3 regions of the Bacillus sp. T3 genome follow, and region 2 is predicted to be linked to each of the others. Evidence: predicted binding sites of a transcription regulator. Region 2 holds the regulator's gene; each other region holds the start of a gene.
The links. Region 2 encodes LexA, which represses DNA repair genes until DNA is damaged. Its sites were predicted from a motif close to CGAACATATGTTCG; they were not measured.
Positions count from the first base shown of each region.

Region 1: a site for LexA is predicted at 1,878-1,891, ahead of RGF10_RS07705 (Y-family DNA polymerase). Genes of this name have one in related genera too.
Region 3: a site for LexA is predicted at 1,621-1,634, ahead of parE (DNA topoisomerase IV subunit B). Genes of this name have one in related genera too.

Region 1 is NZ_CP137761.1:1,495,783-1,499,067, forward strand. Features, by position in the region: gene RGF10_RS07685 (MBL fold metallo-hydrolase) at 1-434, shown strand, start outside; partial or broken gene RGF10_RS07690 (MBL fold metallo-hydrolase) at 464-592, shown strand; gene RGF10_RS07695 (hypothetical protein) at 605-913, shown strand; partial or broken gene RGF10_RS07700 (SDR family NAD(P)-dependent oxidoreductase) at 923-1,719, shown strand; gene RGF10_RS07705 (Y-family DNA polymerase) at 1,956-3,215, shown strand; gene RGF10_RS07710 (YolD-like family protein) at 3,256-3,285, shown strand, end outside.
Region 2 is NZ_CP137761.1:3,438,571-3,441,855, reverse strand. Features, by position in the region: gene glnA (type I glutamate--ammonia ligase) at 1-733, shown strand, start outside; gene lexA (transcriptional repressor LexA) at 1,124-1,747, opposite strand; gene RGF10_RS17615 (cell division suppressor protein YneA) at 1,903-2,217, shown strand; gene RGF10_RS17610 (YneB family resolvase-like protein) at 2,237-2,923, shown strand; gene RGF10_RS17605 (DUF896 domain-containing protein) at 2,967-3,200, shown strand.
Region 3 is NZ_CP137761.1:2,473,373-2,476,657, reverse strand. Features, by position in the region: gene RGF10_RS12770 (glycosyl hydrolase family 18 protein) at 1-681, shown strand, start outside; gene RGF10_RS12765 (CoA-binding protein) at 817-1,230, shown strand; gene parE (DNA topoisomerase IV subunit B) at 1,771-3,285, shown strand, end outside.

The sequences.
Region 1 (3,285 bases), 1.9 Mb from region 2:
TTCCCGTCGGTGATGTGAATGTTTTCCTCATTAAAGGAGAACGTTTAACGCTAGTTGATGCGGGAACGAATACAGATATTGCGTGGAATTCCTTTGTAAAGCAGCTCAATGAATTGCATTTATCCCCAAATGATATCGAGCAAATCATTATTACCCATCACCATCCCGATCATGTTGGTCTACTCGCTTATTTTCCTGAAACCGTTGAAGTATACGGACATCCGCTTAATCAGCCGTGGTTAACGATTAGCGAGTCCTTTATCAAGACGAACGAGGATTTTTTTGTGCGAACCTTAGCTGAATTTGGTGTGGTTGATTCTTTTCTAGCATTAAAGAACGAGTTTCGTAGAACCACGAAATACTCCTGTGAGCGGACGTTAACGGGCCATCTCCGTGAGGGGATACGCCACTTGGCTTACCAGAGTGGAAGGTAGTTGAAACGCCAGGTCACGCCACAAGTCATATTGGGTTATTCCGTGAAAGTGACAGAGCTTTTATTGGCGGGGATCTGCTGCTGCCTCATATATCGCCTAATCCACTGCTTGAACCGCCAGAATTAGGAATACAGGAACGTCCACGTCCACAACTGGACTTAAATGCTTCGTTGAAAAAAATCGCCAGTTTGGAGATTGATACCGTTTATCCAGGCCATGGTGAATATATTACCGAGGTGCAGCCATTAATCGAGAAGCGGCTCAGCCGTCAGCATGATCGGGCGATGCAGGTGAAAGAATGGCTTAAGCACGAGGAATTAACGGTATTTGAAGTGTGTCAACGTTTATTTCCGCATATTTATGAGCGGGAGCTAATTTTAACCTTATCAGAGACGGTTGCACAATTTGACTATTTGCTTTCATTGCAGGAAATTACTATGATAAGTAAGGAGTTTCCTTATCGATATAAAGCAAATTGAGGTGTCAGTATGGCGAATGACCGTCTTATTGGAAAAAATGTGTTAATAACAGGCGCATCTGGCGGGATTGGTGCTGAGATGGCCTATCTTTGTGCCGAAGCAGGAGCGCGCTTGATTTTAATGGCAAGAAGCATAGATAAGCTTGAACAGTTAAAACAAGATATTGGGACGCGCTTCGGTGTCGAAGTGCTTGTCTATCAGCTTGATGTGTCGGACACAAATGCGATCAAAGTGGTCTTTACAGATGTGCTCGAACGTTTAGGGCATATCGATATACTAGTTAATAATGCCGGATTTGGTATTTTCCGTGCCGCCCATGAATCAACAATCGAAGAAATCAAAAATATGTTTGAGGTCAATGTGATTGGCTTAATGGCCTGTACGAGCATGGTTCTGCCGACTATGCGCGAGCGGCGCTTCGGCCATATTATCAATGTAGCTTCACAAGCAGGGAAAATGGCAACGCCAAAATCAAGCGTTTATTCGGCGACAAAACATGCGGTGCTTGGTTATTCCAATAGTCTACGCATGGAGCTTGCCGACCTTGGGGTGTATGTTACGACCGTTAATCCCGGGCCGATTGCCACTAATTTTTTCAATATTGCCGATGAAAAGGGTACTTATTTAACAAATATCCAGCGCTGGGTATTGAAGCCGGAATATGTCGCGCGCCAGGTTGTTGAGCGGATGCTCACCAAAACGCGCGAAATCAATTTGCCACGCTGGATGAACACCGCCAGCATTTTTTACACACTCTTTCCCGGGTTGTGGAGCGGTTTGGAAAGCGAGCCTTTAATCAGAAATAATGAAAAAAGCTAAACAAATACAGGTTGAATAGTTATATCAAGGGACTGTTAGTGGTTTTTCGTGAACCATTGGCAGTTTTTTTGTTCTTAAGAAACTCTGTAAAAAATTATAAAGAAGGAATCCTACTGAAATCCTCCATAAAAATTTCCATTGAAATCGAACGTATATTCGCTTAAGATAATGAATAGAATAAAAAGGAACTAATGTTCGCATTTTGGATAAAGAAGGGATTGCGATGGTGGATTATAGCGAGATGCCAAAACAGCACGTTCTATGTGTTGACATGAAGAGTTTTTACGCAAGCTGCGCAGCCGTTATGCTTGGCCTCGACCCCCTTGAATGCTATTTAGCGGTAGTTGGAAACAAGGAGCGGCAAGGCAGTGTTGTGCTGGCCGCTTCGCCTCGGTTAAAGAAGGAATTTGGCATTAAAACGGGGTCGCGCATGTTTGAAATTCCAAATGATCCGCGGATTCGGATTGAGGAACCAAAGATGGCAACGTACTTGCGTATCTCCACGGAAATCACCCGTGTGTTTCATCGTTATGTTCCGAAAGAAGCAATTCACGTCTATAGCGTCGATGAAAGTTTTTTAAAGGTCGATGGAGCCGCAAACCTTTGGGGGGATGCCTGGACGATTGCGGAAAAAATAAAAAACGATATCGAACGGGAGTTTCAGCTGACCTGTACGATTGGAATTGGACCAAATATGCTGATGTCAAAGCTATGCCTTGATTTGGAGGCAAAAAAGGCTGGAATTGCCGAGTGGACATATGACGATGTGCAAACAAAGCTGTGGCCCGTCTCACCATTACGGGAAATGTGGGGGATTGGTCGACAAGTGGAAAAAACGTTAAATAGCATGGGCATTTTTACAGTAGGTCAGCTGGCACGCTATGATTTGAAGAAGTTAGAAAAGAAATTTGGGATTATGGGCAATCAGCTTTATTACCATGCCTGGGGTGTTGATTTTTCAGAAATTGGCGCACCGATTATCGAAGGGCAAATTAGCTTTGGCAAGAGTCAAATCCTGCTCCGCGATTATAAAGAGGAGCACGAAATCAAGAGCGTCATTCTTGAAATGTGCGAGGAGGTGGCGCGCAGAGCACGCAATCGCAAGAAAGCAGGGCGGACGATTAGCCTTAGCATCACGTACAGCAAGGATGAGTTTGGTGGCGGCTTTCATCGGTCGCGAACAATTGGAGAGCCGACCAACATCACGATGGAGCTCTATCGGGTTTGCCTTGAACTTTTCCATGAAAATTATCAAGGGAAAACCGTCCGGCAAATTGCGATTGCCTTGGGGAATATCGTTGACGATCAGCAAATGCAATTAAATTTGTTTGATATGAACCGCTGGAAAAAGCATGAGCTTGGCTACACCGTCGATCGAATTCGCAATCGGTTCGGCTCAGGTGCCTTGTTGCGCGCGGTTTCCTACACAGAAGCCGGAACATCCAGACATCGTGTGAAGCTCGTTGGCGGACATAAGCGTTAAGCATGATTTATTTTTAGAAAAAAGAGGTAGGTGAGCCGGGATGATTCGCGATCGCGGTAGAATAAAATGG
Region 2 (3,285 bases):
TGCTGATGCATTAACAGCTTGTGACCAAATCCAAACGTTCAAGCTAGTTGTTAAAACAATTGCACGTAAGCACGGCTTACACGCTACATTCATGCCAAAACCATTATTCGGTGTTAACGGTTCTGGTATGCACTGTAACTTATCACTATTCAAAGATGGCGAAAATGCTTTCTATGACACAAGCAAAGACCTTGAATTAAGTGAAGTTGCAACACAATTTATCGCTGGTGTAATCAAGCATGCTCATAGCTTTACAGCTGTTACAAACCCAACTGTAAACTCATATAAGCGCTTAGTTCCTGGCTATGAAGCACCTTGTTATGTTGCATGGTCAGCTCGCAACCGTTCACCACTTATCCGTATCCCAGCATCTCGCGGATTAAGCACACGTGTTGAAGTGCGTAGCGTTGACCCAGCTGCTAACCCATACTTAGCAATGGCTGTATTATTAAAAGCTGGTCTAGACGGAATCAAAAACAAATTGACTCCTCCAGCTCCAGTTGATCGTAACATCTACGTTATGACAAAAGAAGAGCGCGTAGAAGCAGGAATCGATGATCTTCCAGCAACTCTATTCGCTGCATTAGAAAACCTAAAAGCAGACGAAGTCATCGTATCTGCATTAGGTGAGCACATCCTTGATCACTTCATCGAAGCAAAAGAGATTGAGTGGGATATGTTCCGTACGCAAGTACACCCATGGGAAAGAGAACAATACATGAAAATGTATTAATCAATAGAAAAACCGAACCAGGCCATTGGCTTGGTTCGGTTTTTTTATTAGGTAATAATAAGCGGAGAAATTCGGTCTAATTTAAATATAGGCAGTTTAAAAGTACAGATATAAGAGGAGAAATTCCCTCTAATGTATGTAGAGAATGATTAAGAAGCGGATATAAGGGGAGAAATTTCCGTTAAGTGCTCTAATAAAGACAAAATCCAAAGATTTCGATTATATAAACGGAATTACTCCCCTTATTTTAAAGGAAATATTGGTATTTCCCAATTTAAACGGAAAATTTCCGTTTATTTTTCAAACTCCACATCCACCAAAAACCTGCCCCTATAAAACAAAAAAGCCTCAGGACAATCATCCTGAGACCCCAAACGCTATTTTAATAGACTAGTGAATATGACGATATACACCGATAACTTTACCCAGAATCGAAACATTTTGCAGAATAATTGGTTCTAATGATGAATTTTCCGGTTGAAGGCGAATATAATCTTTTTCTTTGAAGAAGCGCTTCACTGTCGCTTCATCATCCTCAGTCATCGCAACGACGATTTCACCATTTTGTGCTGTTTTTTGCTGTTTTACGATAACATAATCACCATCAAGTATTCCCGCTTCAATCATACTATCACCCATAACTTCAAGCATAAAAACCTGCTCATCTGAAGGGGCTAAACGATCAGGAAGAGGGAAGTATTCTTCGACGTTTTCAATTGCCGTAATTGGCACCCCTGCTGTAACTTTTCCGACAACTGGTACATTAATGACATTGCTTCTTGGGATGTTATCTTGTTCGTCGATATCGAGTATTTCAATCGCGCGAGGTTTAGTAGGATCGCGACGAATCAATCCTTTGCTTTCTAATCGGGCTAGATGGCCGTGCACAGTTGAGCTAGAAGCTAGACCGACAGCTTCACCTATTTCACGAACGGAAGGTGGATAACCTTTTTTTCTAACTTCATCTTTTATGTAATCTAATATATTTTGCTGACGCTTCGATAACTTTGTCATTCTTCCCACCTCATATGGTTTTCTACTTGACCACATTATAACATAATTTCTCATACTGATACAAACATAAGTTCGAATTTTGGTTGACACAAACAAGCGTTCGGTTTATACTTTGAGTAGAACATATATTCGATGGGGTTGGGGTGCTAATGTTGATGAAAAAACTTTGGGAACGATATTCTTATGTTATTATTTTAATTGCTATTAGTTATGCTGCTATATTTACTGTTATACATAAATTAGATAAAACGGATGAATTCATAAATATTACGGTTCAGCAAGGCGAATCGCTTTGGGAAATCGCAGATAAATTCTCAGATCGTCACACTATGTCAAACTCGGAATTTGTTTCTTGGGTTAAAGAGGAAAATGGTATTGAAGAGGATGCGATCCATCCTGGTGATTCACTGGTCATTCCGGTAGAGGGTACAGAATATGAACCAGATGTGACTGTGCTTGCTGGTGAGTAATTATAATGAGGTATAAATCATGAAAAAAAATGCAATTATATATTGTCGAGTAAGTACAACAAAGGATACTCAAGAAACATCATTGGCCAGGCAAGAAGAGGAATTAATTGCTTTAGCCCAACAACACGGCTTTCACATACATTCTCTTATTAAAGAGCAAGCAAGTGGGTATGATTTAGAACGCGAAGGGATATTAAAGCTATTATCTTTAATAAAAGAAACAAATATTGATGCTGTTTTGATTCAAGATGAAACGAGACTTGGACGAGGAAATGCAAAGATTGTTCTTCTTCACTGCATTATGAAAGAAAATATTAAGCTCTATTCCGTAGACCATAATGGAGAATTGCAAATATCAGAATCAGAATCAATGGTATTAAAAATTGTGGGCATGGTCGAGGAGTACCAACGGAAATTACATAATATTAAAATAAAAAGAGGGATGAATCGAGCGATTAAAGCCGGATATAATCCTCAGAAAAATCTATCTAATCAAGGAATTAACTCAGGTCGAAAGCAAAAAGAAATACCGATTGAAGAAATAGTAAGATTGCGGAAAAATGAATTAACCTTTGCAGAAATTGCAGCAACGTTAAGGGGCTTCGGATTTAATGTGTCAAAAGCAACTGTACATCGTCGATATCAAGAGTATATGGAGGAAATGCAAAGCCAAGAGGTACCACTTGTCAAAAATCAAGACATTTAGTATTATGGCATTTAGTTGACAGTTTTAAAAAAGGAGTACTGTGATGCAACTAAATGAATTAATAGCTAGAATAAATGAACTTGCCAAGAAGAAAAAAACAACTGGATTAACGCTGGAAGAAGCTAAGGAGCAATCAAAGCTTCGAGCAAAATATTTGGAAACATTCCGCTCACAAATGATGAACACAATCCAGAGCGTAAAGATCGTTGACCCAGAAGGAAATGATGTCACGCCAGAAAAATTAAAGAGATTAAAGGCGAAAAAAGGCCTTCATTAATAGGATATAAAACAACAGGAGGAACATCATCACGATGCAACCCTCCTGTTTTTTGTTTGTGTAAAAATTTAAGTGTGTTTTTATT
Region 3 (3,285 bases), 970 kb from region 2:
ATGTATCACTTGGATGGAATAAACATTGATATCGAAAACGTTAACGATGAGGACGGACCGCTTATTACGCAATTCGTGCGAGAGGCTACACCGTATTTACATGCAGCGGGATTGTATGTTTCAATGGACATCACCTTCATTTCATCAAGTGGAAACTGGTCAGGGTTTTATGAACGAGAAAAACTTGGCGAAATCGTAGATTATTTAGTTGTTATGGCCTATGACGAGCATTGGGGAAGTTCTCCTGTTTCGGGAAGTGTGGCAAGCCTGCCTTGGGTTGAAAATAACCTGCAAAGTCTGCTCAAACAAGTTCCAAATGAAAAATTAGTACTTGGTGTTCCGCTCTATACAAGGTTATGGAAGGAAGAAACCGATGCTGATGGTGCGATAAAGGTTACCTCAAAAGCGATGTCGATGACAGAAATTAGCCAGTGGTTACAGGAGCATCAGCTTACTCCTGTTTATGATGAAGAGAGTGGACAAAACTATGCGGAATATTATTCTGAACCGGATCATGCCACCTATAAGGTTTGGCTTGAAGATGAGGTATCATTGAAAAAACGATCAGAATTGGTTACCAAATACCAGCTTGCTGGTGTAGCAAGCTGGTCTCGATATTTTGCAGCACCTACAGCTTGGTCCGCTCTGCAAATACCAAATAAAGAGGTTGCTCAAGAATAACTAACATGTATTAAGCTTAAATGTCATTTTGTTGTTAAGATCGGTAAACATCGCCAAGCAAGTTAATGGGAATATTTCCTTAATATAGGTAAAATAATATTACAAGTTGACTATTGATGGTGGGAGTGTTGAAATTTGGCAATAGAAAATCCTAGTCGAGAACAAATCGGTGCATTTTTAAAAAAAGCAAAAAGAATTGCAGTAATTGGATTAAGTGACAATCCTGAACGAACATCCTACACTGTTTCAAAAGCTATGCAGGATGCTGGTTATGAAATCATTCCTGTAAATCCACAAGTAGAAGAAGTTCTCGGGGTGAAAGCAGTTGCTAGTTTAACCGACATTGAGGGGCATATTGATATTGTCAATGTTTTTCGTCGCTCAGAGTTTTTACCACAGGTAGCTGAGGAATTCCTGAAAGTAGATGCTGATATCTTTTGGGCCCAACTGGGTGTAGAACACGAGGGAGTATTTAAACAGCTTACAGAAAAAGGCTACACGGTCATTATGGATCGTTGTATCAAGGTCGAGCACGCATTAACCAAATAGGAATGAAAATTGGCATGAGACCGATCTCATGCCAATTTATTTTGTAAAAAGCAGTGTTTGATACCCTTGTTGATTTTGAGCGAACTGTTGATTGCAGCGGAAGGTGCGAGACTCCTGCGGGAGAAGGTGTCTCGGGAGACCCCACAGGCGCCAAGGCGCCGAGGAGGCTCCCGGACTCCCCGCGGAAAGGGAGCACCTGGAGCGGAAAGCAACTGACAGATTTATATAGCTATGTAAAAAAACAATAAAAAAGGTAAAATTGGTAAGGTCTGCAGTTTCATGTAATTTCTACAAATTCGTGAGCAATTCCAAGAACCGTTTGCCAAAAACAAATAAATCGATACAATAAAGCATAGACACTTCAACTTTGTATGATAAAATATACTATCTCGAACGTTCGTTCTGAAATGATATTTTCAAAAAAACAACAGGAAAATACGAATCATTAGACGAATAGTATCAAAGTTAGACAACATGGTGTTCCATGATTATGATGGTGTAACACCATTTAGGTTTTGTAAGTATGAAAGGGGTATGTTCGTGGCAAGGAACCAGCAAGTATTTGATTACAATGATGACGCCATCCAGGTGCTCGAGGGGCTCGAGGCAGTTCGGAAAAGGCCTGGAATGTACATTGGCAGCACCGATGCCCGCGGTCTTCACCACCTCGTATATGAAATAGTAGATAACTCTGTTGATGAAGCATTATCAGGTTTCGGAAATCATATCATTGTAAAAATCCATAAAAATAATTCAATTAGTGTCCAGGATAAAGGACGAGGCATGCCAACTGGGATGCATAAGCTCGGAAAACCAACCCCTGAGGTCATTCTTACTGTCCTCCATGCAGGTGGGAAATTTGGTCAAGGTGGGTATAAAACGAGCGGTGGCTTGCATGGTGTAGGTGCATCCGTCGTAAACGCCTTATCAGAATGGCTCATCGTCACGATTAAACGTGATGGATTTATTTATGAGCAGCGTTTTGAAAATGGAGGAAAACCAGTCACAACACTGGAGAAAATCGGGAAAACAAACCAAACAGGTACGACCATCCATTTCAAACCCGATCCAACCATCTTTTCAACAACTACGTACAATTATGAAACGTTATGTGAACGATTGCGTGAATCCGCCTTTTTGTTAAAAGGCATGAAAATTGAAATGATTGATGAACGGAACGATGTTCAAGAGGTTTTTCATTATGAGAACGGAATCGAAGCATTTGTTGAATATTTAAACGAGGAAAAGGATGTCCTTCACCCTGTTGTTAGCTTTGAAGGCATACAGAACGGGATTGAAGTCGATTTTTCGTTTCAATTTAACGATGGATATTCTGAAAATGTACTATCCTTTGTTAATAATGTTCGAACAAAAGACGGTGGTACCCATGAAGCTGGATCAAAAACAGCGATGACTCGGATTTTCAATGATTATGCTCGCAAGGTAGGATTGTTAAAGGAAAAGGATAAAAATCTCGATGGTGCGGATATTCGTGAAGGCTTATCAGCGATTATTTCCGTGCGGATTCCAGAAGAATTATTGCAATTCGAAGGACAAACAAAAGGTAAGCTTGGAACAAGTGAAGCTCGTTCTGCAGTAGACGCGGTGGTATCGGAACATCTCTCCTATTTTCTTGAAGAAAACCCCGATATTAGTTCCCTTTTGATAAAAAAATCAGTAAAGGCTTATCAGGCACGTGAAGCTGCACGTAAAGCACGTGAAGAAGCAAGAAGTGGGAAAAAGAAAAAACGCTCTGAAGCGGTCCTTTCTGGTAAATTAACTCCAGCACAGTCCCGTAATCCCCAAAAAAATGAACTATATTTAGTTGAGGGAGATTCCGCAGGTGGCTCTGCAAAACAGGGGCGCGATCGGCGCTTTCAAGCCGTCCTGCCATTAAGAGGTAAGGTTATTAATACGGAGAAGGCAAAGCTATCCGATATTTTTAAAAACGAAGAAATAAATACCATCATCCACGCGATTGGCGGTGGTGTTGGCTCTGATTTTAGCATAGAGGATATCAATTACGATAAGGTCGTCATCATGACCGATGCGGAC